Cupriavidus necator: one gene and its partners. The protein of the gene in region 1 interacts with the protein of each later gene in a pairwise test. Links are inferred from orthologs where the notes say so. Each region holds a gene or a part of one and is shown on either strand. Other genes may lie near its edges. The genes, in order: lpdA, I6H87_RS12095 and odhB.

Region 1 (10,096 bases):
GCCAGTCCTTGACGCGGTTGGCATCGGCAAAGCGCGACAGCTTGCCGGCCGAGTCCAGGAACACCATCACCACGTTGCGGCCCTGGACCTTGGCCTGCATCACCAGGCACTGGCCGGCCTCGGAGATAAAGCCGGTCTTCTGCAGGCCGATCTCCCAGTTGCCGCCGCGCACCAGGCGGTTAGTGCTGACGTAGTGCTGGGTGCGGCCCAGCACGTTGACCTCATGCTCGGTCTGCGTCGAGAACTCGCGGATGGTCGGGTTGCGATACGCCGCGTTGACCATGCGCACCAGGTCCGTCGCGCTCGACACATTGCTGCTCGACAGCCCGCTGGAATCGACGAAGTGGCTGTCGTTCATGCCCAGCTCGCGGGCCTTGCGGTTCATCGCCTGGACAAAGGCCGGCAGGCCGCCCGGGTAGTTGCGGCCCAGCGCCGACGCGGCGCGGTTCTCGGACGACATCAGCGCCAGCAGCAGCAATTCCTGGCGCGTCAGCTGCGTACCAAAGCGCAGGCGCGAGCCGCTGTGCTTTTCGGTGTCGCGGTCTTCCTCGGAGATGGTCAGCACTTCGTCCATCGGCAGGCGGGCGTCCATCACCACCAGCGCGGTCATCAGCTTGGTGATCGAAGCGATCGGCAGCACCGCACTGGCGTTCTTCTGGAACAGCACCTCGTTGGAATTCTGGTCCATCACCAGTGCCACGCTGGAGCGCAGTGCCAGCGCGTCGTCAGTGTCACGCAAGCCCATGGCTTCGCCCAGCGACGGCTTGGCCGGGGTGAAGGCGGCGCGCACGGGTGCGGCACGCTGGGCTACGACGGTATGGCGCTTGCCATTTTTCAGCACCACCACTTTGCGTGTGCTGCTTGCTTCGCGCTTGGCGACCTTGCCGCTACGCGAGCTCTTGGCAACAATCTTCGAAGCACCCTTTTTCTCGGCGTTAACCGATTTTACCTGCTTTTTCGACGTTTTTTGGGTAGTTGCGGACTTGGTGGCCGCTTCGGCCACAGGTGCCGCGACCATCGACACCGATACCAGGACCGCGGTGGCAACAGCGGACAGGGGTGCGGAGCCGAAGAATCTGGAAAAAATGGAATCAGACCGGAACATGATTCGTTCAGCGCATAGGAATGGCGCTAGTGTAGGAAAGAAAGAAATTGTTAGCAAGATTAAAGACTTACAGACGCTCCTTAAAGTTCGATTTGCAAACATTTCCACATTGCGGAAAAAGCAACCAAAAGGTCACGTTTGCATGCGAACCGCCTCTGGCTTGCCCCAGGCGTACCCGGGTTCACCTTGCTGCCCCTTGGAACACTCCCAGCCAATACACGGACGTCGTCTTGTATATCGGCACTCATCGTTACACATTGATACAAACTTTTCTCAAACTTTGCTATGAGAGGAAACGCGCGAACCCGCTGACCGGCTCACGTTCCGTGGTCAGCTGGTTCTCGATCGCTTCCGGGTCGGCAAAACCCAGTGACATGCCGCATACCACCATTTCCTCCGGTGGCAGCCGCAGGTGGCTGCCAATAATCTTGTGGAACTGCGTGAACGCCGCCTGCGGACAGGTATCAAGCCCGCGCGCCCGGGCGGCGACCATGATGCTTTGCAGGAACATGCCGTAGTCCAGCCAGCTGCCCTGCTCCATGATGCGGTCGATGGTGAAGATCATCCCCACCGGCGCATCGAAGAAACGGAAATTGCGCGCGTGCTGCTCATGCATGCGCGCCTTGTCTTCGCGGCTGATCTCAAGCAGTCCGTACAGGTCCCAGCCCACCTTGCGCCGCCGCGACAAGTAGGGGTCGGCCCACTCGCGCGGGTAGTACGGATACTCTTCCAGGTACTTGCTGTCGCGCTCGGGGTCTTCGTAGGCGCCCAGCACATCGGCGCACAGCTTGGCCTTCGCCTCGCCGGACAGCACATAGACGCGCCACGGCTGCGTATTGGTGCCCGACGGCGCACGGCTGGCTACGGCCAGGATTTCCTCGACGGTCCGGCGCGGCACCTGCGTATCGAGAAAGGCCCGCACCGAACGCCGCGTCAGGATCGCGCGATCCACGCAGTCCACGGCATCCTGCGAACCGAATTGCACCTCGTGGGACATCTTGTTCATCTCCTGTTGCCCCGTTCCTACCCTTGCCCGCCCGTCACCGCGTCGGCCATCACCAACGGCAGCAGCGCCTCGCGCAGCGGCTCCGGCAACGGCACCGGCCGGCGCGTGGCGCGATCGACATAGACGTGGATGAAATGCCCCTGCGCGGCGGCAGTCTCGTTGTCGCCGCTGAACAGCCCGACCTCATAGCGCACGCTCGACGTGCCCAGTCTTGCCACGCGCAGGCCGGCCACCACGGTCTCGGGAAAGCTCAGCGACGAGAAGTAGTTGCACTGCGTCTCGATCACCAGCCCGATCGTGTCGCCCGACGTGACATCGAGCACGCCCTGCCGGATCAGGTAGGTATTCACCACGGTATCAAAGTAACTGTAGTAGACAACGTTGTTAACGTGGCCATAGACATCGTTATCCATCCAACGCGTGGTGATCGGCTGGAAGTACGGATAGGCACTGCGCGACTCGGCTTGCGGTTTCATGAGACGTGGACGGGACAGGATGGGATAGGAATATTCTGAAGTAGCCGCATACGCGACACTACCGGCGGATGACAAGTGCGACACCAAGCGCCGCGAGCACCATGCCGGCAGCGGCCAGCGGCGGAAAGCGCTCACCGAAGAGCAGCCACGCCGTCACCGCGGTAGTGGGCGGCGTCAGGTACATCAGGCTCGACACCTTGGTGGCCGCGCCCCGCCGGATCAGCAGGAACAGCAGCGAGATGGCGCCGATCGACAGCGCCACCACCGACCACGCCATGGCACCAAGCATCGCGGCACTCCACTGCACCGCGCGGGTCTCGAACAGGAACATGAACGGCACGCACGCAAGTGCCGCCGCGGCGAACTGGATCACCGAGCCCATGCGCAGGTCGAACACCGGGCAGAAGTGCTTCTGGTAGACCGTGCCGACGGTGATGCTGAGCAAGGCGCCACCCGCCAGTGCCAGGCTTGCCGGCGTGAGTCCGCTGGCACCCAGCTTGTTGGCCACCACCAGCGCCACGCCGGCGATGCCGAGCAGCAGGCCCAGCCACGCGCGCGCGCCGATGCGCTCACCCATGCGCGTGGCGATCAGCGCGGTCAGGATCGGCTGCATGCCGACGATCAGCGCCGATACGCCGGCAGGCATGCCAAGCTTGATCGCAGCCCAGACGCCACCCAGGTAGCCCGTCTGCAGCAACAGCCCCGCTACGGCGATATGGCCGACCGCGGACCAGTCCGTTTGCGCCTTGCCCGGCAGGCGCGGCAGCGGCACGCGCGCCAGCAGCACGAATGGCACCATCAGCACCACCACGCCGGCAAAGCGCAGGAACAGGAAGGTCATCGGCTCCGCGTACGGCATGCCGTATTTGGCAACGATAAAGCCGGTGCTCCAGATCAGCACGAACAGCCACGGCATCGACGCCACCCACAGCGTGGCGCGGGCGCTTGACGCTGCTGCGCCGCCTTGCTCCATCACGCCGCTCATGTGGCCAGCAGCGCCTGTGCATGGCGCGCGTGATATTGTGCGGCCAGGCTTACGGTCTGCGCGTGGACCGCAACCGTGTCCTCGATCTGGTTGCCGTAGCCGCCCGCCATCGCCACCGCCACCGGCAACTGGCGTGCATGCGCGGCATCGAACACCAGCCGGTCGCGCCGTGCCAGGCCCGCCAAGGTCAGCCTGAGCCGCCCGAGGCGATCGCCCTCATGCGGATCGGCGCCGGCCAGGTAGATGATCAGCTCGGGATCGAAGCGGCTGAACAGCGTGTCCAGCGCCGCCTGCAGCGCCTGCGCATAGGTATCGTCGTCGCAGCCGTCCGGCAGGCCGACGTCCAGGTCGCTGGCCTCTTTGCGGAACGGATAGTTCTTCTCGCCATGCAGCGACAACGTGAACACGGACGGATCGCCTTGCAGGATCGACGCGGTGCCGTTGCCCTGGTGCACATCCAGGTCGACCACGGCCACGCGGCGCACGGCGCCATCGCGCTGCAGCACGCGCGCCGCAATCGCGGCATCGTTGAACACGCAGAAGCCGCCGCCCTTGTCGGCATACGCATGGTGGGTGCCGCCCGCCAGGTTCACGGCAATGCCTTCGCGCAGCGCCGTCCGGCAGGCCTCGATGGTGGCGCCTGCGGAGCGCCGCGAGCGTTCCACCATGGCCTCGGACCACGGGAAGCCGATCTCGCGCTGGCGCGCCGCGTCGAGCGTGCCGGCTGACGCGGCCTGCACGTACCCGGGCGTGTGCGCCAGCAACAAGGCATCGTCGCCCGCGCGCGGCGCCTCAACCAGGCGCAGCCCCGGCACCTGCGCCGCGACGGCATCGCGCAGCATGCTGTACTTGCGCATCGGGAAACGGTGCCCGGGTGGCAGTGGCAGCACAAAATGGTCGGCATAGAAAGCGAGCATGGAAGTGGCCTGGGCGGTTCTGTTCACGTCTTTGTTAGTTCCCGGCGCGGCCATCCGTGCGGGCGCGGGCAATCCGCGATGGTAGCACCCCTGCATGGCCCTCGCCGGAGCGCCCCGGAGTGGCGTCACAGCCGCTCCCGTGTATCGCCAGCAACGTTGTTTGTGCATTGCACAAAATCCACTTGACATTGGATCTGGCGCCCCTAAAATAGGAATTGTTGCGGCGCACCAAATAAGAAATGCGCCTTGACCCACCCACACGCCTGGGCTGGCCGAATCGGGCACAACACCGTCACGGCCCTGACATCTAGGCGGCTTAATTTGCTAGACCTTGAAGTTCACCACTGGAGACCAGCAATGATCCTCACCCCGGAACAAGTTGCAGCAGCGCAAAAGGCCAACCTCGAAACGCTGTTCGGCCTGACCACCAAGGCGTTTGAAGGCGTCGAAAAGCTCGTCGAGCTGAACCTGCAGGTCGTCAAGACTTCGTTCGCAGAAGGCGTTGACAACGCCAAGAAGGCGCTGTCGGCCAAGGACGCACAGGAACTGCTGGCCATCCAGGCCGCAGCCGTGCAGCCGGTTGCCGAAAAGACCCTGGCCTACACCCGCCACCTGTATGAAATCGCTTCGGAAACCCAGAGCGAGTTCACCAAGGTAGCCGAGGCTCAACTGGCCGAAGGCTCGAAGAACGTGCAAGCGCTGGTCGAGAACCTCGCCAAGAACGCCCCGGCCGGTTCGGAATCGACCGTGGCCATCGTGAAGTCGGCGATCTCCGCTGCCAACAACGCCTACGAGTCGGTGCAGAAGGCGACCAAGCAAGCGGTCGAAATCGCTGAAACCAACTTCCAGGCTGCGGCTACGGCTGCCACCAAGGCTGCCCAGCAAGCCAGCGCCACGGCCCGTACGGCCACGGCAAAGAAGACGACGGCTGCCTGATAACTGCCTGCGTTGAAGATGGACCGGCTGCGGCCGGTCCGTTGGCAAAGCATATCGACGCCTGGCGTTTGCGGTGTGTTTTGCCAACGATGAAGGTAGTGCCCTGACTGAGTTGCATCGGTGCTGCCTTGTCCGCCGATGTCTCCTCGGTACCGCGGTCTCCTTGTCCAAAGGTATCGTTAAACCCGACCTCTACAGGTCGGGCTTTTTTTTTGCTCTTCACCTTTCCATCAGGTTGGTCCCGGTGAACAGCGGCCGTGGGCCCCGAGCATGCATGCCGGCCTATTCTCCGATGCGCACAGGAATTCGCCGCCGCCCGAACTGACGCTCAAAATTCCCGAAACGTCCCGCAATCTGTGCAAAGCAGTCCGGGCAAGTTCCCGTGGGAGTCAGGCGATAGCTTTCGATCGCGTGCCAGTCGCGCACGATGAGCTGCGCGCGGCAAGCGGGGCAATGGGTGGTGGCACCGGCGGTGTCGTGCACGTTGCCGGTGTAGACGTAATGCAGTCCCTCCGCCAGCGCGTGCTTGCGGGCGCGCGCAAGGGTGGAACATGGTGTCGGCGGCACGTCGCGCATCTTGTAGTCCGGATGGAATGCGGTGAAGTGCAGCGGCACGTCGGGACCAAGCTCCCTGGCGATCCACCGGGCCTCGGCGCGAATCTCGTCATCGCTGTCGTTCTTGCCGGGAATGAGCAGCGTCGTGATCTCGAGCCAGACATCGGTTTCGTGCTTCAGGTACTGGAGCGTCTCCAGTACCGGCTGCAGGTGCGCCCCGGTGAAGGCAACATAGAACGCGTCGCTGAAGCCTTTCAGGTCGACGTTTGCCGCATCCATCCTGGCGTAGAAATCACGCCGCGCCTCGGCGCCCATATATCCTGCGGTCACCGCCACCGTCCTGATGCCCAGTTGGTGGCAGGCATCGGCTACGTCCATGGCGTACTCGGCGAAGATCACCGGGTCGTTGTAGGTGAAGGCCACGCTTTTGCAACCGTGCGCCGCCGCCGATGCGGCGATCGCTTCGGGCATGGCCGCATCGGCCAGGGTCTCCATCTCGCGCGATTTACTGATATCCCAGTTCTGGCAGAACTTGCAGGCCAGATTGCAGCCGGCTGTGCCGAACGACAGGACGGCGGAGCCCGGGTAGAAGTGGTTGAGCGGCTTCTTTTCGATCGGGTCGATGCAGAAGCCCGACGAGCGGCCATAGGCGGTCAGCACCATCCGATCGCCGACCCGCTGGCGCACGAAGCAAGCGCCGCGCTGCTCGCCATGCAGGCGGCAGTGGCGCGGGCACAGGTCGCATTGCATGCGGCCGTCATCCAGGAAATGCCAGTAGCGGCCGGAATAGCTCCCTGAACCGGGCACATCCTTCATGAATGGTCCTTGTGCGGCTTGCTGATCACGGTTACCGACAATACATCCAGGTCGAAGAACGGGCTGTCAGCCGGAGGCGGGGGCAATCCGGCACCCCATCCGGCGATGGCATGCTTGATGTACTCTGCCATCTGCTCGTCGGCAACGTCCCTGGGCTGGTCGATCATCACGACATAGCGGCGAGTGCTCATGGCAGATCCTTTATGGCGCCCATGACAGGCAACCATGGTGGCATCACGAACGTATCCGGTGTCATCAATGCCGGCGACCCCATTCACGCGACGTCTAGCGATAGACCAGCACCGGAATCTTGCTGTGGGTCAGTACCTTCAGGGTTTCGCTGCCGATCAACAGCGCCTTCACACCCCGGCGCCCATGAGACGCCATGACAATCAGGTCACAATCGTTTTCTTCTGCAGCCTTGATGATGGCATCGTAGGGATGATCGTCGACCACGCTGCTGGTGTCGCAGGGCACGCCTGCCGCGGCGGCCTCTCGCGCGATGCCGTCGAGGTATTTCGATGCGTCCTCGAGGACAGCCTCTTCGAACTGCTCTCGCGTGTCGGTGAGCATTTCGGTGTGGTAAGTCGTGACGTGGAAATCCGGGCAGGCGCGCAGCGCCGTAATGCTGGCCTGCGTCTCCTGCGCGAACTCCAGTGCCTTGCGAAAGGCCGCTTCGGCCAGAGCGGAGCCATCTACCGCAACAAGAAGATGCCTGAACACGTCGTGCCTCCTTGTCAGCTGAACGGTAGCCACCGGGGGCCACCGGATCCCGCCAGCAGACATCCGGCAGCGATCGGCCGCGCGCGAATATGCAGCGCCGGCCTCGGTCGCCTTGGGGTGCATGGCGGCTGAATTCAGTATAGGCAGCGAAGGTCTTGCACCGCTCCTGTCGCAATCTGCACCTTGGCTGCCGACGCGAGCGGTACTGGCAGGCAGACCTCGCGGACGCCGGCAAATTCTGGCGGTTAATTGCATAATTGGCAATGAAAAAGCCCGCCTGGGCAGGCGGGCTTTCTCGCTTGCAGCGAACGGCGCTCAGCGCTTGCGCGGCGGCGGCACGTCAGTACACGTGCCTTCATAGATCTCCGCCGCCATGCCGATCGATTCACCCAGCGTCGGGTGCGGATGGATGGTCTTGCCGATATCCACCGCATCGGCGCCCATCTCGATCGCCAGGCAGACCTCGCTGATCAGGTCGCCTGCATGCGTGCCGACGATGCCGCCGCCGATCACGCGATGGGTTTCCTCGTCGAAGATCAGCTTGGTGAAGCCTTCGTCGCGGCCGTTGGCGATGGCGCGGCCCGATGCCGCCCAGGGGAACACGCCCTTGCTGTACTTGATCCCCTTCTCCTTGCACTCGTCTTCGGTCAGGCCGGCCCAGGCCACTTCCGGATCGGTGAAGGCCACCGACGGGATCTGCTTGGCATCGAAGTAAGCCTTCTCGCCATGCGCGGCCTCAGCGGCAACGTGGGCTTCATGCACCGCCTTGTGCGCCAGCATCGGCTGGCCGACGATATCGCCGATCGCAAAGATATGCGGCACATTGGTGCGCATCTGCTTGTCGACGTTGATAAAGCCGCGCTCGCTCACGGCCACGCCGGCCTTCTCTGCGCTGATGCGCTTGCCGTTGGGCGAGCGGCCCACCGACACCAGCACCAGGTCGTAGCGCTGTGGCTCGGCCGGCGCGGCCTCGCCTTCGAACTTGACGTAGATGCCGTCCGGTTTGGCTTCCACGCCGACGGTTTTGGTCTTCAGCATGACCTTGCCGAAGCGGTCCTTGTTCTTCTTTTCCCAGACCTTGACCAGGTCGCGGTCAGCACCGTTCATCAGGCCGTCGAGCATTTCCACGACATCGATGTCGGCACCCAGCGTGCTGTACACCGTGGCCATTTCCAGGCCGATGATGCCGCCGCCGATGACCAGCATCTTGTTGGGCACTTCGGGCAGCTCCAGCGCGCCGGTCGAGTCGACGATGCGCGGATCTTCCGGGATGAACGGCAGTTTCACCGCCTGGCTGCCGGCAGCGATGATGGCCTTCTCGAAGCGGATCACGGTCTTCTTGCCGGTGCTGCGCTTGCCCTCGCCTTCGGTCAGCTCGACCTCCATGTGATGCGGGTCGAGGAAGTTGCCGATGCCGCGCACCACCTGCACCTTGCGCGCCTTGGCCATGCCGGCCAGGCCGCCGGTGAGCTTGCCGACCACCTGGTTCTTGTAGTGGCGCAGGCCGTCCAGGTCGATCTTGGCTTCGCCGAACAGGATGCCGTGGGCGGCCAGCGCCTTGGCTTCGTCGATCACGGCGGCGTTGTGCAGCAGCGCCTTGGACGGGATGCAGCCCACGTTCAGGCAGACGCCGCCAAGCGTGCTGTAGCGCTCCACCAGCACGGTATTCATGCCCAGGTCTGCGGCGCGGAAGGCGGCCGAGTAGCCGCCGGGGCCGGCGCCCAGCACCAGCATCTCGCACTGGATATCGGCGCCACCGCTGTGGCTGGCGGCAGCAGGAGCCGGTGCCGGAGCCGCCGCCGCGGGTGCGGGAGCCTGCGCCGGTGCCGGAGCTTGCGCGGGCGCCGGGGCGGCCGCGGCCTGCTGGGCCTCGATGGTGCAGATCACCGCGCCCTGGCCGACCTTGTCGCCGACCTTGACCTTGACCTCAACCACCTTGCCGGCGGCCGACGACGGCACGTCCATGCTGGCCTTGTCGGATTCCAGCACGATCAGGGACTGTTCCACCTCGACCGTGTCGCCGGCCTTGACCAGCACCTCGATCACTTCCACCGCGTCGAAATCGCCGATATCCGGCACCTTGACTTCGATCACACTCATGTTTGCTCCTCTATGCGCGCCCGCCTCTCGGCTTCAGGGCGCGCCGTCGTTGTTGGTTGCCGCGCTGTCGGGTGCCGTACTGCCGGTTGCCGGATTGCCGCCCGTGGCACCGCCAGCCGGCGGTGCCGGCGCGGTGTCACCCTCGTGCAGCCGCACGGTGTGCACCTCGATCGGCCCCGCCGAACTCTTGTCGAACTCCACGCCCGCATCGACGCCGATGCGCGCGATCTCGCCCGCATCCAGGTCCGGCCGGTCATAGACCGCATGCATCGCGCCCAGCGCGTAGTTGCGGCCCGAGCCGATACCCCAGAAGCGGTCGAACGAAAACACCTCGCGGTACGAGTAGACGCCGAAGATGCCCGCCGGATTGGCGATCAGGCATACGATCTGCGACGACTCGTAGGGATCGTCCTCGTCTTCCTTGGTGTTGACGAAGTAGTCCGACTTCAGCTTCTCATGCACCTTCAGGAAGGTGCG
Region 2 (10,293 bases), 2.6 Mb from region 1 along the record:
CCGTGGGCGTGGTGGCGGCCATTACGCCTTCGACCAATCCTGCGGCCACGCCGGCCAACAAGATCATCAACGCGCTCAAGTGCGGCAACAGCGTGATCTTGGCGCCGTCGCCGAAGGGGCAGGACACCTGCGCGCTGCTGCTGTCGTTCATCCACGCCGAGTTTGCGCGCGCCGGCCTGCCCGCCGACCTGGTCCAGATGCTGCCCGCGCCGGTCTCGAAGACCGCGACGGCGGAGCTCATGCGGCAGGCCGACCTGGTGGTCGCGACCGGCTCGCAGGCCAACGTGCGCATGGCCTACACCTGCGGCACGCCGGCCTTCGGCGTGGGCGCCGGCAATGTGGCATCGATCATCGACGCCAGCGCCACGCTGGATGACGCGGCAGCCAAGGTGGCGCGCTCCAAGACCTTCGACAATGCCACCAGTTGCTCTTCGGAGAACAGCCTGGTCGTAGTCGACGCGGTCTACACGCCCATGCTCGACGCCTTGGCGGCGGTCGGCGGCGTGCTGCTCACGGCTTCGGAGAAAGCGCGGCTGCAGGCGCTGATGTGGCGCGACGCCAAGCTCGCCGGCAGCTTCACGGGACAGAGCGCGACCCGCATTGCCGAGCTCGCCGGGCTGGAACGCGTGCGCGCGCTGCAGCCCGCGATGCTGCTGGTGGAGGAAACCGGTGTCGGCAGCGACTACCCCTTCTCCGGCGAGAAGCTCTCGCCCGTGCTGACGCTCTACCGCGCGACCGACTTCGCGGCGGCGGTCGAGCGCGTGGCGAGCCTGTACGCCTATATGGGCGCCGGGCATTCGGTCAGCCTGCATTCGTCCAACCCGCGCCATGCGCTGCAGCTTGGACAAGAGCTGCCGGTGGCGCGCGTGATCGTGAACCAGGCGCACTGCTTCGCCACCGGCGGGAATTTCGACAACGGCCTGCCGTTCTCGTTGTCGATGGGCTGCGGCACCTGGGGCGGCAACAACTTCTCGGACAACCTCGGCTGGCGCCAATACCTGAATATCACCCGCATCGCCGTGCCCATCGCCGAGCACGTGCCCGATGAAGCGGACCTGCTGGGCGACTACTTCGCGAGGGTCGGCAAATGAACGCGCGCACGGAACCCGAAGTGTTCGACACGCTTGCCGCGCTGATTGCCGTGCGCGCCGCGCAGTGGCCCGACAAGCCCTACCTGTTGTCCCCGGACAGCGGCCATGCGCTCACTTTCGGCGCGCTGGCGACGGACGCCGGCACGCTCGGCCGCAGCTATGCGGCAGCCGGCCTGGGCAGCGGCCAGACGGTGTCGGTGTACCTGCCCAACGGCGAGCAGACCGCGCGGCTCCTGCTCGGCACCATGGCCTGCGGGCTGGTGGTCAATCCGATCAACCTGCTGTGCCAGCCGGCGCAGCTGCGCTACATCCTGGCGCACTCGGATACGCGGCTGGTCTTCACCTGGCCCGACGGAGAAGCCGCCATCCGCGAGGCCCTGCGCGAGGCCGGACTGGACGTGCCGGTGCTCGTCACCGCGCCCGATGCCAACAGCCTGCCGGCACTGCCTGCCACGCATGATGCTGCGTCGCCACTGCCCCCACCGCAGCCTGACGCGCCCGCGCTGCTCATGTACACGTCCGGCACCACCGGCACGCCCAAAGGCGTGCTGCTGACGCAGCGCAACCTGGTGGCCAACGGCACCAACGTCAGCCGCGAGCACTGCCTCGGGCCGGCCGACCGGGTGCTGGCGACGCTGCCGCTGTATCACATCAACGGCCTGGTCGTGACCGCGATCGCGCCGCTGGTGCACGGCGGCTCGGTGGTGATGCCGATGCGCTTTTCCGCCAGCGCGTTCTGGCAGGACAGCGCGCGCCACGGATGCACCTGGCTGAACGTGGTGCCGACCATCATCGCCTACCTGCTGAACGATCCGCACGGCCAGGCCCCGGCCGGCGTGCGCTTCTGCCGCTCGGCCTCGGCCGCGCTGCCGCCCGAGCATCACCGCGCCTTCGAGGCGCGCTTCGGCATCGGCGTGATCGAGACCATGGGCATGACCGAGACTGCCGCACCGGCGTTCAGCAATCCGCTCGACCCGGGCCAGCGGCGCATCGGCAGCATCGGCAGGCCATCTGGCACGCGCGCACGCGTGCTCGGGCGCGACGGCAAGCCGGCTCCTGACGGACAGGTCGGCGAGATCGTGCTGCAGGGCGAGAGCGTGATGGCGGGCTACTACAAGGCGCCGGACATCACGCGCGAGGCCTTTACGCACGATGGCTGGCTGCGCACGGGCGATCTCGGCTACCGCGACGCCGATGGCTATTTCTACATCAGCGGGCGCGCCAAGGAACTGATCATCAAGGGCGGCGAGAACATCGCCCCGCGCGAGATCGACGAGGCGCTGCTGCGCCATCCGGGCGTGCTCGAAGCCGCGGCGGTAGGCGTGCCGGACCCGGCCTACGGGCAGGAGATCGTTGCCTACGTGGTCATGCGCGAGGCCGCGCGCTGCGATGACGCGGCGCTGCGCGCGCATTGCCTGCGCGAGCTGGGCCGCTACAAGACGCCGAAGGAGTTCCGCTTTATCGCCGAGCTGCCGCGCGGCCCGTCCGGCAAGGTGCAGCGGCTGAAGCTGCTCAACCACGCCTGAACCTTCCCCCTTCCACAACCCTCGCCAAGGAGCCTGCCCGACCGGAATCCACCAGACCAGGAGACACGACTCAAGACTGCAGACAGATTGCTCAAGGACGGGGCAGCGCGGCCGGCGCCGCGCCCCCGGCGCGCCGCAAGCGCATGGCTACGGACCGTGTGCCGGCCGCCGCCCCGTCAACACCACGCGCGCGCCGCGCATAGGAGGTGGCTATGAAGCAACGTATCAAGACCCGGCACATGATCCTGGGCGTCATGTGCCTGATGTATTTCATCGCCTATATCGACCGCGTCAACATTTCGGTCGCCGCCCCCCTGATCCGCGAGGAAATGGGACTGACCACATCGCAGCTGGGGCTGGTGTTCTCGGCCTTTGCCTACCCCTATGCCGCCATGCAGATTCTCGGCGGCTGGATGGCTGACAAGTTCGGGCCCAAGAAGGTGCTGATTGTCCTCTCGCTGATCTGGGGCGTGGCCACCGTGCTGACCGGCTTCGCGGGCAGCGTGCTGATTCTGGTGGTGCTGCGCTTCGTGCTGGGCATCGGCGAAGGCGGTGCGTTCCCGACCGCGACGCGCGCCTTCACCTACTGGATGCCGGTGGCGGAGCGCGGCTTCGCGCAGGGCATCACCCACAGCTTCGCGCGGCTGGGCGGTGCGATCACGCCGCCGGTCGTGCTGGTCATCGTGGCCGCCGCCGGCTGGCGCGAAGCCTTTATCGTGCTGGGCGCGGTCAGCCTCGGCTGGACCTTGCTGTACGCCTTCTTTTTCAAGGATTCGCCCGACAAGCACAGCCGCGTGACCGCGCAGGAGCTGCAGGAGATCGGCTACCGGCACGGCGACAGCCGGCAGGCCGCCAAGGCGGCCACGCCGTGGCGGCGCCTGTTCCGGCGCATGTGGCTGGTGACCTTCGTCGACTTCTGCTACGGCTGGTCGCTGTGGGTCTACCTGACGTGGCTGCCCTCGTACCTGAAGGAGGCGCGCGGCTTCGACCTGAAGCAGCTGGCGCTGTTCACCGCGCTGCCGCTGATGGCCGGCGTGGTCGGCGATACGCTCGGCGGCGTGCTGTCGGACCGCATCTACAAGCGCACCGGCAACCTGCGCCTGGCGCGCGGCGCGGTCCTGTTCGTGGGGCTGGCCGGCTCGCTGATGTTCATCGCGCCGATGACCTTCACGGCCGATGCCGTCAACGCGGTGATCCTGCTGTCGCTGTCGTTCTTCTTCCTGGAGCTGACCAACGCGGTGCTGTGGAGCCTGCCGCTGGACATCGCCGGCAAGTACGCCGGCACCGCGGGCGGCATGATGAACACCGGCTTCGGCGTGGCCGGCATGGTGTCGCCGGTGGTGTTCGGCTACCTGATCGAGCGCACCGGCAGCTATGACCTGCCGTTCATGATCTCGGGGGCGCTGCTCGGGGTTGGCGCGCTGGCCTCGCTGTTCATCAATCCGCTGCTGACGGTGGACAGCCCCGACGAAAAGGCTGGCGAGGTCCGCCACGCCCTGCCCTGAGCCGCCCGGGTCGCGGCATGGCGCGCAGCGAAGCCGGACTCGTTCAGTCGATCGCGTCCAGCTTCGCCACCGACAGCGCCAGCCACTTGGCGCCGTTGCGCTTGAAGTTGATATTGGCGCGTGCGTCGGTGCCCTCGCCTTCCAGCGCGGTGATCACGCCTTCGCCAAACTTGTTGTGGAACACCGACTGCCCCACCCGGAAGCCGGTGCCGGCCTCGCGCTTGGCATCGGCATAGCCGTTGCCGTTGTCCATGCCGCCGGTGGGGCGCGTGCCGGTATAGGGCACGTCCTCGGGCTTGCGGAACCAGTCGCGGCCCCAGGCGCTGTCGCGCTCCTGGCGGCGCACGCCGCCGTAGCCCTGCGCCGGCGGCGTCAGCCACTTGAGCGAGGCCTCGGGCAGTTCCTCGAAGAAGCGCGAGCGCACGTGGTAGCGGGTCTGGCCGTGCAGCATGCGGCTTTGCGCGAACGACATGTAGAGCCGCTTGCGCGCACGCGTGATCGCCACGTACATCAGGCGGCGCTCTTCCTCCACGCCGTCCGGGTCCATCATGCTGTTCTCGTGCGGGAACAGGCCCTCTTCCATCCCGGTGATGAAGACCACGTCGAATTCCAGCCCCTTGGCCGCATGCACGGTCATCATCTGCACCGCGTCCTGGCCGGCCTGGGCCTGGTTGTCGCCGGCTTCCAGCGAGGCATGGGTCAGGAACGCGACCAGCGGCGTCATCACCACCGGCAGCGCTTCCGGATCCAGCACCTGCTGGGCCTGGTCGCCGTCGGCCAGTGCCGGGGCGGCGGGGCTGCGGTCAACCGGGATCACCGCGGCCAGCGCTTCCAGGCCGTAGCCTTCCTCGACCACGAAGGCCTGCGCGGCGGTCACCAGTTCCTGCAAGTTCTCGATGCGGTCCTGGCCTTCCTTCTCGCCCTGGTAGTGGGTGATCAGGCCGCTGTGGTTGATCACGTACTCGACGGTCTCGGCCAGCGTCATGCGGCGCGTGTCCTCGCGCGTCTTCTCGATCAGGCGTGTAAACGCCGCCAGCTTGCTGCCGGCCGCGCCGGGCACGTAGGCCACCGCCTCGGCCAGCGCGCAGTCATACTGGCGCGCCATGTCCTGCAGCACTTCCAGCGAGCGCGCGCCGATGCCGCGCGCCGGGAAGTTGACCACGCGGCCAAAGGCTGCATCGTTGCGCGGGTTCTCCAGCAGCTGCATATAGGCCAGCGCGTGCTTGATTTCGGCGCGCTCGAAGAAGCGCAGGCCGCCATAGACGCGGTACGCGATGCCGGCCGAGAACAGCGCATGCTCGATCACGCGCGACTGCGCGTTGCTGCGGTACAGGATGGCAATCTCGGCGCGGCTGGCGCCCTGCGCGATCTGGTCGCGGATCTCCTCGATGATCCAGGCGGCTTCCTGGCCGTCGGAGCCGCCCTGGAACACTCGCACCGGCTCGCCGTGGCCGGCGTCGGTGCGCAGGTTCTTGCCCAGGCGGCGCGCGTTGTGCGAGATCAGGTGGTTGGCCGAATCCAGGATATGCCCGTGCGAGCGGTAGTTCTGCTCCAGCTTGATCAGCCGGCGCACGCGGAACTCGTGCTCGAAGTCGCGCATATTGCCGACGTTGGCGCCGCGGAACGCATAGATGCTCTGGTCGTCGTCGCCCACGGCAAAGACCGCGGCCGGGTTCTGCGTGCCGTAGCCGGCCAGCAGCTTGAGCCACTGGTACTGCAGCACGTTGGTGTCCTGGAACTCGTCGACCAGCACGTGGCGGAAGCGGTGCTGGTAGTGCTGGCGGATGGCGTCGTTGTAGCGCAGCAGCTCGTAGCAGCGCAGCAGCAGCTCGGCGAAGTCGACCACGCCTTCGCGCTGGCACTGCAGGTCGTAGGCGGCGTAGAGGTCGACAAAGCGCTTGTTGAAGTCGTCGTTGGCCTCGACGTCGGCCGGGCGCAGGCCCTGCTCCTTGGCGTTGTTGATGAAGTACTGCAGGTTCTTGGCCGGGTACTTCTCATCGTCGACGTTGAGCGACTTGAGCAGCCGCTTGAGCGCCGAGAGCTGGTCCTGGCTGTCCAGGATGGCAAAGGTCTGGGGCAGCCCGGCGTCGCGGAAATGCGCGCGCAGCATGCGGTTGCACAGGCCGTGGAAGGTGCCGATCCACATGCCGCGGGTGTTGATCGGCAGCATCGACGACAGCCGCGTCTGCATTTCCTTGGCGGCCTTGTTGGTAAAGGTCACCGCCAGGATGCCCGCCGGCGAGACCCGGCCGTTCTGGATCAGCCAGGCGATGCGCGTGGTCAGCACGCGGGTCTTGCCGCTGCCCGCGCCCGCCAGGATCAGCGCCGGTTCGTCAGGCAGGGTGACGGCGGCTAGTTGTTCGGCGTTCAGGTTGGCAAGCAGGTCGGACATCGGATCAGCCTTGTGGATTGACGGCAATTATACCGGCGGGCCCTGTCCTGCAAGTCACATCCGGCGGGGCCGGATGGCCGGGAAATAGGCACCAGCCTGCCACCCCCGTATAATTTAACGTTTTACTGGCGCAATGCCGGCCGCCGACGGCCGCCGCCTCGCCAGGCGCAGGCCGAAGCACCCTGCGACGACCCCCGACGCCAATATCGACATCCCAGCATGACCGCCCAAGACCAGTCCCTCGCCAAAAGCTTCGAACCCACCGCCATCGAGGCGAAATGGGGCCCCGAGTGGGAGAAGCGCGGCATTGCCAAGCCGACCTTCGACCCTGCCCGCCCGGACTTTGCGATCCAGCTGCCGCCGCCCAATGTGACCGGCACGCTGCATATGGGCCACGCTTTCAACCAGACCATCATGGACGGCCTGGCGCGCCATGCGCGCATGAGCGGCGCCAATACGCTGTGGGTGCCGGGCACCGACCACGCCGGCATCGCCACCCAGATCGTGGTGGAGCGCCAGCTCGAGTCGCAGGGCGTGTCGCGCCATGACCTGGGCCGCGAGAAGTTCACCGAGAAGGTGTGGGCCTGGAAGGAAGAGTCGGGCTCGACCATCACCCGCCAGGTGCGGCGCATGGGCGCTTCGATCGACTGGAGCCGCGAGTACTTCACGATGTCGCCCGAGATGTCGAAGGCGGTCACCGAAGCTTTCGTGCGCCTGCACGAACAGGGCCTGATCTACCGCGGCAAGCGCCTGGTCAACTGGGACCCGGTGCTGGGCACCGCCGTGTCGGACCTGGAAGTCGACAGCATCGAGGAAGAAGGCTCGCTGTGGCATATCCACTATCCGCTGGTCGAGGCTGATGCCAAGGGCGGCCTGACCCACCTGACTGTGGCCACCACCCGCCCCGAAACCATGCTGGGCGACGTGGCCGTGATGGTCCACCCGGAAGACGAGCGCTATGCGCACCTGATCGGCAAGTTCGTGCAGCTGCCGCTGACCGAGCGCCAGATCCCGGTGATTGCCGACGAGTACGTCGACCGCGAGTTCGGCACCGGCGTGGTCAAGGTGACCCCCGGCCATGACTTCAACGACTATGCCGTGGGCCAGCGCCACAACCTGCCGCAGTTGTCGATCCTGACGCTGGACGCGAAGATCGTTGCCGACGCCCCCGCCGCCTACGCCGGCCTGGACCGCTTCGACGCGCGCCGCGCCATCGTCGAGGACCTGGACAAGCGCGGCCTGCTGGCCGAGGTCAAGAAGCACAAGCTGATGACCCCGCGCAGCGAGCGCACCGGCAGCGCGATCGAGCCGATGCTGACCGACCAGTGGTTCGTCGCCATGAGCAAGCCGGCGCCGGAAGGCACCTTCTACCCGGGCCGCTCGATCGCCGAGGTGGCGCTGGAAGCCGTGCAGAGCGGCGAGATCAAGCTGGTGCCGGAAAACTGGATCAGCACCTACAACCAGTGGCTGGGCAATATCCAGGACTGGTGCATCTCGCGCCAGCTGTGGTGGGGCCACCAGATCCCGGCGTGGTATGACGATGCCGGCAACTGCTTTGTCGGCCGCACCGAAGAAGAAGCGCTGGCAAAGGCAAAGGCCGCCGGCAGCACCGGCAGCCTGCGCCGCGAGGAAGACGTGCTCGACACCTGGTTCTCGTCGGCGCTGGTGCCCTTCTCCTCGCTGGGCTGGCCGGGAGAAACGCCCGAGATGCATCACTTCCTGCCGTCGTCGGTGCTGGTGACCGGCTACGACATCATCTTCTTCTGGGTGGCGCGCATGGTCATGATGACCAAGCACTTCATCGGCAAGGTGCCCTTCCATACCGTCTACGTGCACGGCCTGGTGCGCGATTCGGAAGGCAAGAAGATGAGCAAGTCCGAGGGCAACACGCTGGACCCGGTGGACCTGATCGACGGCATCGACCTCGACACGCTGCTGCAGAAGCGCACCACCGGCCTGCGCCGCCCCAAGGACGCGCCCAAGATCGAGAAGAAGACGAAAAAGGAATTCCCCGAGGGCATTCCCGCATTCGGCGCCGACGCACTGCGCTTCACCTTCGCGTCGCTGGCCACGCTGGGCCGCAACGTCAACTTCGATACCGGCCGCTGCGAGGGCTACCGCAACTTCTGCAACAAGCTGTGGAACGCGACCCGCTTCGTGCTGATGAACACCGAAGGCCATGACTGCGGCATGGGCCCGTGCAACAACGACTGCGGCCCAGACGGCTACCTGGATTTCTCGCAGGCCGACCGCTGGATCGTGTCGCTGCTGCAGCGCGTGGAAGCCGAGGTCGAGAAGGGCTTTGCCGAATACCGCTTCGACAATATCGCCAACGCCATCTACAAGTTCGTCTGGGACGAATACTGCGACTGGTACCTGGAACTGGCCAAGGTGCAGATCCAGAACGGCACCGAGGCCCAGCAGCGCGCCACGCGGCGCACGCTGCTGCGCGTGCTCGAGACCGTGCTGCGCCTGGCGCATCCGATCATCCCCTTCATCACCGAAGAGCTGTGGCAGAAGGTGGCCCCGCTGGCCGGCCGCGCCAAGGGTGACGGCTCCGAGACCATCGCGCTGCAGCCCTACCCGCTGCCTGCGGTCGCCAAGATCGACGAGCAAGCCGAGCAATGGGTTGCGCGCCTGAAGGAAGTGATCGATGCCTGCCGCAACCTGCGCGGCGAGATGAACATCTCGCCGGCCCAGCGCATCCCGCTCTATGCTGAGGGTGACAGCACCTTCCTGAAGGCGGCGAGCGCACATATCCAGGCACTGGCGAAACTTTCCGAGGTACGCGTCTTCGAAGATGAAGCTGCCCTGCAGGCTGAAGGCGCCGGCGCGCCGGTCGCCATTGCCGGGGGCAACCACCTGCTGCTGAAGATCGAGATCGATGTCGGCGCCGAGCGCGCGCGCCTGTCGAAGGAAGTCGAGCGCATCGGTGGCGAAATCGGCAAGTGCCGCGCCAAGCTCTCCAACGAGAGCTTTGTCGCCAAGGCACCGCCTGCCGTGGTGGCGCAAGAGACGCAGCGCCTGGCCGATTTCGAGCAGACGCTGGCCAAGCTGCAGGGCCAGCTGCAGCGGCTGCCGGCCTGACGGCACGGCGGCCGCATTCACGCCCCTGCCTGCCGGGGGTTCTGTCCGGCTTCGTCGGACAGAACCGGACAGACGACGCCCGCAATGGCTGGCAGGGTTATGGACTGGAATCTGAGAGGTACACCTGATATGGAAAATCGCGTCACCAAGGCTGTGTTCCCGGTTGCGGGCCTGGGCACTCGCTTCCTGCCGGCCACCAAGGCCAGCCCCAAGGAAATGCTTCCGGTGGTGGACAAGCCGCTGATCCAGTACGCCGTGGAAGAAGCCATGGCCGCCGGCATTACCGAGATGATCTTTGTCACCGGCCGCTCCAAGCGCGCCATCGAGGACCATTTCGACAAGGCCTTCGAGCTGGAAGTGGAGCTTGAGGCCAAGAACAAGCAGGCGCTGCTGGACGTGGTGCGCTCGATCAAGCCCGCCAACGTGGAATGCTTCTACGTGCGCCAGCCCGAAGCGCTGGGCCTGGGGCATGCGGTGCTGTGCGCGGCCAAGCTGGTCGGCGACACGCCGTTCGCAGTGATGCTGGCCGATGACCTGATCGACGGCAACCCGCCGGTGATGAAGCAGATGGTGGATACCTTCAACCACTACAACTGCTCGGTGCTGGGGGTCGAGGAGATCACGCCGGAGCAAAGCCGCTCCTACGGCGTGATCGACGGCCGCGAATGGGATGCGGACGTGATCAAGGTCTC
Region 3 (10,142 bases), 3.0 Mb from region 1 along the record:
GAGGGCCCACCACAGCGCGCCCGCGATGACCACGACAAGCACCAGGCTCATCGGCACCAGCAGGTAAAGCGTTTCCATCTGTCAGACTCCCTTGTGGCGCGGCTTGCCGGCGCGCAGCAGGCGCCAGGCATTGGCCACTACCAGCAACGACGACAGCGACATGCCGATGCCGGCCATCCAGGCCGTGACCAGCCCCGTCGCTGCGAGCGGGATGGCCACGACGTTGTAGAAGAAGGCCCAGCCCAGGTTCTGGCGCACCACCCGGCGCGTCCGGCGCGACACCGCCAGTGCGGTGGCGATCTCGGCCACGCCGCCGTGCGTCAGCACCGCGTCCGCACCGGCCTGGGCCAGCGGCGCGCCGCTGCCGATGGCGATCGACACCTGGGCCTGCGCCAGCACCGGCGCATCGTTGATGCCATCGCCCACGGCCAGCACCACCGCCCCGCCCTGCTGCAGCCGCGCGACGTAGTCGCGCTTGCCTTCCGGGGTGACCGCGCCGGCTACGCAGGCTATGCCGAAGTGCGACGCCCACCAGTGGACCGCTTCGGCGTGATCGCCCGATACCAGGTGGCAGCGCACGCCAAGTTCACGCAGCCGCACGAGCAACTGCGGCGTCTGCGTCCGCTCCACATCGGCCAGGACGAAGCGCGCCAGCGGACCCGCTGGCGCGCCCAGCCACACCACGGTAGCGCCAGGATGGTCCGCGTCGCTGCGCCAGGTGTCCGGTGCCTGGCCGCTGTCGGGCGCCAGCGCCGCGACAAAGTCGGCGCGGCCGAGCCGCAGGCGTTGGCCATCGACGATCGCCTCCAGGCCCTGACCCGGGACGTTGCGCATGTCGGACACCTGGAGCGACATGCCGGAGTTACCCTGCGCCGCGGCCACCAGCGCGCGCGCGATCGGATGTTCGCCACCGCGCTCCATCGCGGTGGCCAGCGCCTGGCATCGGGTCCGATCGGCGTCAGCCAGCGGCTCGACCGCGGCCACGGCAAAGCGCCCTTCGGTCAGCGTGCCGGTCTTGTCGAGCACCACGTCGGTGACGCGCGCCAGCGTCTCCAGCGCGTGGCCGCGTGTCAGCAGCACGCCGCGGCGCGACAGCGCCGCACCGGCCGCGGCCAGCGCGGCCGGCGTGGCCAGCGACAAGGCGCACGGGCAACTGACCACCAGCACCGCAATCGTCACCAGCAAGGCGCGCGACGGATCGATCCAGAGACCCCATACCAGCCCGGTCAGCGCCGCCAGCCCCAGCAGCGTCGCCACGAACCAGCCCGCGACGCGGTCGGCCAGCGTGGCAAGGCGCGGCTTTTCAGCCAGCGCGCGGTCCAGCACCGCGACGATCTCGGCCAGGCGGGTGCCGGCGCCGACGCGCGTGATCCGCAGTTCGAGCGGGCTTGCCGTATTGAAGCTGCCGGCCAGCACGGTCTCGCCGGCGGCGCGGCGCACCGGGCGGCTCTCGCCGGTCAGCATGGATTCGTCGAGTTCGCTCGCGCCCGCCACCACGGCGCCATCGGCGGGAACGATCTCGCCGGCCTTGACGCGGATCAGATCGCCCGCACGCAGGCGCGCGACCGGCACACGCTCGCCGGCCTCACCCGTCGCGACCAACCGTTCGCAGGTGGCCGGCAGCTGGCGCGCCAGCATCTCGGCGCCGCTGCGCGAGGCCTGGCGCACGCGCAGTTCCAGGTAGCGGGCCAGCAGCAGGAAGGCGACGAACATCGTCACCGAATCGAAATACACCTCACCCACTCCGCGCACCGTGGCCAGCGCGCTGGCGGCAAAGCCGGCGCCGATGCCGATCGCCACCGGCACGTCCATACCCATGTGGCGCTGGCGCAGGCTGCGCCAGGCACCGGCAAAGATCGGCGAGGCGGCATAGAACACCACCGGCAGCGTCAGGGCGAAGCTGGCCCAGCGCATCAGCTGGAGCTGGCCAGGGTCGATGGTGGCCTCGTGCGTGTAGATCGGCCACGCATACATCATGACCTGCATCATGCCGAGCATGGCCACCGCCATGCGCATCAGCAGCCCGCGGCGCGCGCGGCGGTCCTGCTGGTCGGTGCGCGAGACTTCGAACGGCCAGGCCATGTAGCCGATGCCGGCCAGCGCGGCCAGCAGCCCCGCCACCGTCTGGGCGCCATCGCGCCAGCGCACCACCACGCGCCGCGTGGCGACATTGGCGACCGCGGACTCAACGCCCGGCTGGCGGCTCAGGTGCTGTTCGATCAGCCACGCGCAAGCGGCACAGCGGATGTTCTCTGGCGCCAGCGTGATCTCGGCGCGGCCGCTGTCCAGCGGGCGGACAAACTGGGCGCGCAACTCAGGGGTGTCGTAGGCGGCCCAGATCGGTTCGGCCTCGCGACGGGCGTCGTCGTCGATGGGGCGGGCGAAGCGGGCTTCATCCCCGTACAGGTGCGCAAAGCCGGCCGCATGGAGGGTCTGCGCCAATGCCTGGCAACCGCCGCAGCAGAACACCCGGCGGCTGCCGTCCAGCTCGGCGGCAAGCGGCTCGGTGTCCGTGACGGGCAGGCCGCAATGGAAGCAGGCCAGCCGCGCACCGGCGTCGGCAGCCGGGCCCAAGGCATCACGGAGCGCGGACGGCGGGTACGGTGCCAGTAAGCTGGCTGAAGGACTGGTGACTGGGGGCGACGACATGGGAACCTTTTTCTACCCGATGGAGGGTATATGCGGGCCCCCGAATCGACCTTGATATAGGTCAATGCGGCCCGGCAATCGTCGCGCCGGGCCGGAAAACAACGCTCAGGTGAGCGTGGTATCCATGGTGCGGCGCTCGGATTCCAGGTATTCGCGCGATTGCATCTCGATGATGCGCGATACGGTCCGATGGAACTCATTGGCCATCTGGCCTTCGGTGTAGAGTTCGTCCGCGGGCACTTCCGCCGACATCAGCAGCTTGACCTTGTGGTCGTAGAAGACATCGATCAGCCAGGTGAAGCGGCGTGCCTCGGACGACATGCGCGGCGTCATGCGCGGCACGTCGGACAGGATCACGGTGTGGAACTGGGACGCCAGCTCCAGGTAGTCGTTCTGTGAGCGCGGGCCGCCGCACAGCGTGGCAAAGTCGAACCACACCACGCCGTTGGCCTTGCGCAGCGCACGCAACTCGCGATGCTCGATATGCAGCAGCGGCGACTCGTCGGCCACGCCGGCAATCGAGGTGAAGGCGTCGCGCAGCGCGGAACTGGCCTTGGCGCCGAGCGGCGTGTGGTACGCCTGCACCTGCTCCAGCGCGCGCTTGCGATAGTCGATGCCCGCGTCGACGTTGAGCACGTCGAGCTTCCGCTGCAGCAGCGCGATGGCCGGCAGCACGCGGTCGCGGTGCAGGCCATCCGGATACAGCAGGTCCGGGCGGTAGTTGGAGGTCATCACGAACTGCACGCCGTTCTCGAACATCTGCTGCAGCAGCCGATGCAGGATCATCGCGTCGGCGACGTCGCTGACGTGGAATTCATCGAAGCAGATCAGCCGGAAGCGGCGCGCGATGCGTCTGGCCAGCTCATCCAGCGGATCGGGACGGCCGCGCAGCTCTTCGAGCTGGCGATGGACCTCGCGCATGAACTCATGGAAATGCAGCCGCGTCTTGCGCACCACCGGCACGCAGGTATAGAAGCTGTCCATCAGGAAGGACTTGCCGCGCCCCACCCCACCCCACAGGTAGACGCCCTTGGGCACGTCGGGACGGACCAGCAGCTTCTTCAGCGCATTGTTGCGGCGGCTCTTGTAGGCCACCCATTCGTCGTAGCACTGCTGCAGCCGGGCCACGGCACGCAATTGCGCTTCGTCGGACTGGTAGCCGCGCTCCTTCAGTTCCTTCTCGTAGTACTCGGTGACGTTCATGCTGACGGGTTCCTGCGGCACGGGCCGCAAGTGAAAACGGCGCGCCGCGGATGCGGCGCGCCGGTACTCAGGCAATGCGAAGCATGCGCCTTACATATTAAGCTGACGCTTGTCGACGGCCAGCGCGGCTTCGCGCATGACTTCCGACATCGACGGGTGCGGGTGGCAGACGCGGCCGATATCCTCGCTGGCGGCCTTGAACTCCATCGCCACCACGGCTTCGGCGATCAGGTCCGAGGCGTTGGCGGCAACGATGTGCACGCCCAGGATCTCGTCGGTCTTGGCGTCGGCCAGCATCTTGACGAAGCCGTCGGCGTGGCCCATGCCCAGTGCACGGCCGTTGGCCATGAACGGGAACTGGCCGGCCTTGTACTCGCGGCCTTCGGCCTTGAGCTGGGCTTCGGTCTTGCCTACCCATGCGATTTCCGGGAAGGTGTAGATCACCCACGGAACGCAGTTGTAGTCGATATGCGGCTTCTGGCCGGCGATGCGCTCGGCCACGGCCACGCCTTCGTCCTCGGCCTTGTGCGCCAGCATCGGGCCGCGCACCACGTCGCCGATGGCCCACAGGCCCGGCACCTTGGTGGCGCAGTGGTCGTCCACCTCGATGAAGCCGCGCTGGTCCGCGGCCAGGCCGACGGCGTCCAGGCCCAGGTTGTCGGTATTGGGCACGCGGCCAACCGACACGATCAGGCGATCGACCTCCAGGGTCTGCGCCTTGCCGTCCTTGTCAGTGTACTTGACGGTCACGCCGTTCTTGCCGGTCGTCACTTCGTTGACGTTCACGCCGAGGCTGAACTTCAGGCCCTGCTTGGTCAGCTGCTTCTGCGCTTCCTTGGCCACGCCTTCGTCGGCGGCGCCCAGGAACGCGGGCAGCGCTTCCAGCACGGTCACATCGGAGCCCAGGCGGCGCCACACCGAGCCCAGTTCCAGGCCGATCACGCCGGCACCGATCACGCCCAGCTTCTTCGGCACTGCGGGGAACTTGAGCGCGCCCTCGTTATCGCTGACCAGGTCATTGTCGACCTTGATGCCCGGCAGGTGGCGAGCCTTCGAACCGGTGGCGATGATGACCTGCTTGGCGGTCACGACTTCACCGGCAACGTCGACCTGGAAGCCCTCGGCGCTCTTGCCGACGAACTTGCCGTAGCCCTTGAGCAGCGTCACCTTGTTCTTGCGGAACAGGAACTCGATACCCTTGGTCATCTTGCCAACGATGTCGTCCTTGCGCTTGAGCATCTTGGCCACGTCGACCTTGACGTCGCCCACGGTGATGCCGTGGTCGCCCAGGTGGTGCTGGACGTTCTCGAACTCCTCCGAGGAAGCCAGCAGCGCCTTGGAGGGGATGCAGCCCACGTTCAGACAGGTGCCGCCCAGGCGGGCTTCGCCCTTGGGATCGTCATACGGATTGCCTTCGCAGCAGGCCACGTTCAGGCCCAGCTGGCCGGCGCGGATGGCGGCGATGTAGCCGCCGGGGCCGGCGCCGATCACCAGCACGTCGAATTGTTTGCTCATGGAAATTCCTTTGTGGGCGCCGGCGACAGCTTGTGCCGGCGCGCCTTCATCACGGGGGAAGCGCGCCCCGCGCACGGCAGGCGTGCGCGGGGGGACCGTTAATTACAGGTCCAGCAGCAGGCGGGCCGGATCTTCCAGCGCGTCCTTCATGGCCACCAGGCCCAGCACGGCTTCACGGCCGTCGATGATGCGGTGGTCATAAGACATCGCCAGGTAGTTCATCGGGCGGATCACGATCTGGCCGTCTTCCACCACCGGGCGGTCCTTGGTGGCGTGCACGCCCAGGATGGCCGATTGCGGCGGGTTGATGATCGGGGTCGACAGCATCGAACCGAACACGCCGCCGTTGGAGATCGAGAAGGTACCGCCGGTCAGTTCTTCCAGCGACAGCTTGCCGTCACGGGCCTTGACGCCGAACTCGGCAATCTTCTTCTCGATGTCGGCCAGGCTCATCTGGTCGGCATTGCGCAGGATGGGCACCACCAGGCCACGCGGCGAACCCACGGCGATGCCGATGTCGAAGTAGCCGTGGTAGACAATGTCGTTGCCGTCGATCGAAGCATTGATCAGCGGGAACTTCTTCAGCGCGTGCACCGCGGCCTTGACGAAGAACGACATGAAGCCCAGCTTGACGCCGTGTTCCTTCTCGAAGCGGTCCTTGTACTTGTTGCGCAGGTCCATCACCGGCTTCATGTTCACTTCATTGAAGGTGGTGAGGATGGCGTTGGTCGATTGCGATTGCAGCAGGCGCTCGGCGATACGGGCGCGCAGACGGCTCATCGGCACGCGCTCTTCCGGGCGGTCGCCCAGCGCGGCAAAGTCAACCGGGGCCGAAACCTGCTGCAGCGCCGGCTTGGCGGCAGCCGGAGCCGGAGCAGCCTTGGCGGCCGGGGCAGCAGCAGCGGCCAGCGCGTCACCCTTGGTGATGCGGCCGTCCTTGCCGGTGCCTGCAACCTGGCCAGCCGACAGGCCGGCTTCTGCCATCAGCTTGGCAGCCGACGGCATCGCCACACCACCTGCGGCGGCCGGAGCGGCGACAGCAGCGGCAGGTGCCGGGGCAGCGGCGGCAGGTGCCGGAGCGGCAGCAGCCGGTGCGGCGGCGCCAGCGGTGGCTTCGGTGTCGATCTTGGCGATGATCTCATCGGCCACGACGGTGTCGCCGTCGTTCTTGACGATAATCGACAGGACACCAGCCGACGGGGCCGGCACTTCCAGCACGACCTTGTCGGTTTCGATCTCGATCAGGATTTCGTCCTGTGCAACAGCCTCGCCCGGCTTCTTCTTCCAGTTGAGCATGGTCGCTTCGGCGACCGATTCGGAGAGCTGCGGAACCTTGACGTCAACGATAGCCATGGTTGTGAATTCCTCGTGTTATGCGTGTTGTCTTTATGCTGGCTATGCCACGGCGGCCGTCTGCGCGCGCCGCCGTAGCTGCCGCTTGATTACTTGGTCAGAACAAAGCCCTTGAGCTTGGCGAAGGCAGCCTCCAGCAGCGCCTTCTGTTGCTCGTTGTGCTTTGCGTAGTAGCCCACTGCCGGCGAAGCCGAAGCGGGACGACCGGCATAACCGAGCTTCTGGCCATCCGTCATGTTTTCCATGATGTAGTGCTGCACGAAGAACCAGGCACCCTGGTTCTGCGGCTCGTCCTGGCACCACACGATTTCGGTGGCGTTCGGATACTTCTTGAGTTCTGCTGCCACAGCCTTGTGCGGGAACGGATACAGCTGTTCCAGGCGGATCACCGCCGTATCATTGGCCTCGCGTTCCTTGCGCGTGTTGACCAGGTCGTAGTAGACCTTGCCCGAGCACATGATGACGCGCTTGACCTTGCTGGCGTTGAGCTCTTCGTGGTCAGGGATGACCGTCTCGAAGTGGCCCTTGGCCAGGTCCGACAGCGGCGACACAGCGTCCTTGTTACGCAGCAGCGACTTCGGCGTCATGATCACCAGCGGCTTGCGGAACAGACGGATCATCTGTCGGCGCAGCAGGTGGAAGATCTGGGCCGGCGTGGTCGGCTGGCAGACCTGCATGTTGTGGTCCGCGCAAAGCTGCAGGAAGCGCTCGATACGGGCCGAGCTGTGTTCCGGGCCCTGGCCTTCGTAGCCGTGCGGCAGCATCAGCGTCAGGCCCGAGGCACGGCCCCACTTTACTTCACCCGACGAGATGAACTGGTCGATCACCACCTGGGCGCCGTTGACGAAGTCGCCGAACTGGGCTTCCCAGATCACCAGCGCGTTCGGTTCGGCGGCCGAGTAGCCGTATTCGAAGCCGAGCACGGCCTCTTCGGACAGCACCGAGTCGATCACCGTGAACGGTGCCTGGTTTTCCGACACGTTCTGCAGCGGCACGTAGCTGCCGGCATCCCAGCGCTCGCGGGCCTGGTCGTGCAGCACGGCGTGGCGGTGGGTGAAGGTGCCGCGGCCAGCGTCCTGGCCGGTGATACGCACCGGGTAGCCCGACGACACCAGCGAGGCGAAGGCCAGGTGCTCACCCATGCCCCAGTCCAGCGGCTGGTCGCCGCGGCCCATGTTGGCGCGGTCCTTGACGACCTTCTCCACCAGCGGGTGCAGCTTCAGGGTCTCAGGCGTGGTGGTGATGCGTTCGGCCAGGCGCTTGAGCTCGGTCACCGGCACGGCGGTGTCGGCGGCGTCGGTCCACTTGCGGTTCAGGAACGGCATCCAGTCCACGGCGAACTTGTTCTTGAAGTTCGACAGGACGGGGTCGGCGGTGTGCTTGCCGGCGTCCATCGCGGCGCGGTATGCCTTGACCTTCTCGTCGCCGAACTCGGCCGGGACCAGGTTCTGCGCGGCCAGCTTGTCAGCGTACAGCTTGCGCGTGCCGGGGTGCTGGGCGATCTTCTTGTACATCAGCGGCTGCGTGACCGCCGGGGTGTCCTGCTCGTTGTGGCCCAGCTTGCGGAAGCAGATGATGTCGACCACGACATCCTTCTTGAACTCCATGCGGAAGTCCACGGCCAGCTGCATGGCGTACACCACGGCTTCGGGATCGTCGCCGTTCACGTGCAGCACCGGGGCCTCGATCATCTTGACCACGTCCGTGCAGTACAGCGTCGAACGCGCGTCGCGCGGGTCGGAGGTAGTGAAGCCGATCTGGTTGTTGATGACGATGTGCATCGAGCCGCCCGTGCCGTAGCCGCGGGTCTGCGCGAGGTTCAGCGTCTCCATCACCACGCCCTGGCCGGCAAAGGCCGCATCGCCGTGCACCTGCACCGGCAGCACTTCCTTGTGGCCGACTTCGCCGCGGCGTTCCTGGCGGGCCTTGGCCGAGCCTTCGACCACCGGGTTGACGATTTCCAGGTGCGACGGATTGAACGCCAGCGACAGGTGGACCGGGCCGCCTTCGGTCGAGACATCGCTCGAGAAGCCCTTGTGGTACTTGACGTCACCGGCCGGCAGGTCGTCGACGTGCTTGCCTTCGAATTCGGCGAACAGGTCGGCGGGCATCTTGCCCAGGGTGTTGACCAGCACGTTCAGGCGGCCACGGTGGGCCATGCCGATCACGATTTCCTGCACGCCCTTGCTGCCGGCGTGCTGGATCAGCTCGTCCATGGCGGCGATGAAGCTTTCGCCGCCTTCCAGCGAGAAGCGCTTCTGGCCGACGTACTTGGTGTGCAGGAAGCGCTCCAGGCCTTCAGCCGCGGTCAGGCGGTCCAGGATGTGCTTCTTCTTTTCCAGCGTGAACACGGGCTTGGAACGCGTGGTTTCCAGGCGCTCCTGCCACCAGCGCTTCTGCGCCTGGTCGCTCACGTACATGAATTCGAAACCGATGGTGCCGCAGTAGGTTTCGCGCAGGTTGTTGAGCAGCTCGCGCAGGCTCATCGACTCCTTGCCAAAGTAGGTATTGCTGGCATTGAAGACGATGTCGAGGTCTGCTTCGGAGAAACCGTAGAACGCCGGGTCCAGATCCGGCAGGGGCGGACGCTCCTGGCGCTTGAGCGGATCCAGGTCGGCCCAGTGCGAACCGATGTTGCGGTAGGCGGCGATCAGCTGGGTAGCAGCGACGCGCTTGCGGCCCATGTCGGAATCGGCCGAGGCAACGATGGTCCTGATGGGGCCTTGCTTGGCGCGCTCGGCGAACGAGGCAACGATGGGGGCGTGGGGGATATCCCGGCCGTTCGAGCCGTCGACCGCAGGAACGTTCTGCATGGCGTCGAAATACGCGCGCCAATTGTCGGGAACCGAGGCGGGGTTCTGGAGGTAGGCCTCGTACAGTTCTTCGACATACGGGGCGTTACCGCCGAAGAGGTACGAGTTGCTCTGATACTGCTGCATCATGGGACGCTCACTATTCTCCGGGAATGCCGGAGTTCAGCGGGTTATTCAACCTTCCGCGACACGGCTTGACCGGTTAGCGGATCGCAAACAACTCTTGGGAGCCCAACTGAGGCGCCTACACAAACGGCACCGCTTGGGTGCCGCGTGTGATGGCTTCCTCACAAGGCCCGAAAGGGCAAGTTGTGCGGGGAAGGACCTAAAGTCTTCACGGCGTTAAGAATAGCATGAATTGCCTTTGATCAATGTGGACTTTTCGCGATACGAAACACCTACCCACGACAATTCGGTTCGCAATCAGCGAACTAGCAACACCCGCACAACAATTTGAATCAAGGCGCGATCTGGTCGACGGCGTCTGTGATCAGCCCGTCCAGGCCCCAGGCCAGCAACTGCGCCGCCCGCGCCGGATCGTTCACGGTATAGCAGAGGACCCGGAAACCGGCCGCGTGCGCGGCGGCGATCACGCCGGCATCCAGTTCG

What was found.
Region 2: the proteins of lpdA (region 1) and I6H87_RS12095 interact in binary tests that used the Escherichia coli proteins (3 or more experiments, as listed by UniProt). The link is inferred for Cupriavidus necator from one-to-one orthologs.
Region 3: the proteins of lpdA (region 1) and odhB interact in binary tests that used the Escherichia coli proteins (3 or more experiments, as listed by UniProt). The link is inferred for Cupriavidus necator from one-to-one orthologs.

Annotation. Positions count from the first base shown.
Region 1 is NZ_CP066018.1:11,406-21,501, forward strand. The notes cover bases 7,228-10,096. They hold lpdA (dihydrolipoyl dehydrogenase), read right to left. Parts: upstream 9,620-10,096; coding sequence 7,835-9,619; downstream 7,228-7,834. Other genes in these bases: I6H87_RS00105 (universal stress protein), read right to left, coding at 7,228-7,519; I6H87_RS00115 (Ntn hydrolase family protein), read right to left, coding at 9,653-10,096. In the rest of the region: pbpG (D-alanyl-D-alanine endopeptidase), read right to left, coding at 1-1,105; I6H87_RS00070 (nitroreductase), read right to left, coding at 1,389-2,111; I6H87_RS00075 (acyl-CoA thioesterase), read right to left, coding at 2,129-2,587; I6H87_RS00080 (DMT family transporter), read right to left, coding at 2,646-3,572; I6H87_RS00085 (histone deacetylase family protein), read right to left, coding at 3,569-4,489; TIGR01841 family phasin PhaP1, read left to right, coding at 4,847-5,425; amrS (AmmeMemoRadiSam system radical SAM enzyme), read right to left, coding at 5,708-6,796; I6H87_RS00100 (hypothetical protein), read right to left, coding at 6,793-6,987; more of I6H87_RS00105, read right to left, coding at 7,082-7,227. UniProt on the Escherichia coli protein: Lipoamide dehydrogenase is a component of the glycine cleavage system as well as of the alpha-ketoacid dehydrogenase complexes.
Region 2 is NZ_CP066018.1:2,586,258-2,596,550, reverse strand. The notes cover bases 3,841-6,906. They hold I6H87_RS12095 (UvrD-helicase domain-containing protein), read right to left. Parts: upstream 6,515-6,906; coding sequence 4,166-6,514; downstream 3,841-4,165. Other genes in these bases: I6H87_RS12090 (valine--tRNA ligase), read left to right, coding at 6,734-6,906; I6H87_RS12100 (MFS transporter), read left to right, coding at 3,841-4,122. In the rest of the region: sauS (acylating sulfoacetaldehyde dehydrogenase), read left to right, coding at 1-1,091; I6H87_RS12105 (acyl--CoA ligase), read left to right, coding at 1,088-2,617; more of I6H87_RS12100, read left to right, coding at 2,830-3,840; more of I6H87_RS12090, read left to right, coding at 6,907-9,601; UTP--glucose-1-phosphate uridylyltransferase GalU, read left to right, coding at 9,731-10,293. UniProt on the Escherichia coli protein: A helicase with DNA-dependent ATPase activity. Unwinds DNA duplexes with 3'-5' polarity. Translocates on single-stranded DNA with 3'-5' polarity. Initiates unwinding more efficiently from a nicked substrate than double-stranded DNA.
Region 3 is NZ_CP066018.1:3,040,680-3,050,821, reverse strand. Bases 4,596-7,510 are described here. They hold odhB (2-oxoglutarate dehydrogenase complex dihydrolipoyllysine-residue succinyltransferase), read right to left. Parts: upstream 6,721-7,510; coding sequence 5,470-6,720; downstream 4,596-5,469. Other genes in these bases: I6H87_RS14215 (2-oxoglutarate dehydrogenase E1 component), read right to left, coding at 6,810-7,510; lpdA (dihydrolipoyl dehydrogenase), read right to left, coding at 4,596-5,367. In the rest of the region: cbb3-type cytochrome oxidase assembly protein CcoS, read right to left, coding at 1-78; I6H87_RS14235 (heavy metal translocating P-type ATPase), read right to left, coding at 82-2,649; cell division protein ZapE, read right to left, coding at 2,755-3,852; more of lpdA, read right to left, coding at 3,943-4,595; more of I6H87_RS14215, read right to left, coding at 7,511-9,662; ugpQ (glycerophosphodiester phosphodiesterase), read right to left, coding at 9,992-10,142. UniProt on the Escherichia coli protein: E2 component of the 2-oxoglutarate dehydrogenase (OGDH) complex which catalyzes the second step in the conversion of 2-oxoglutarate to succinyl-CoA and CO(2).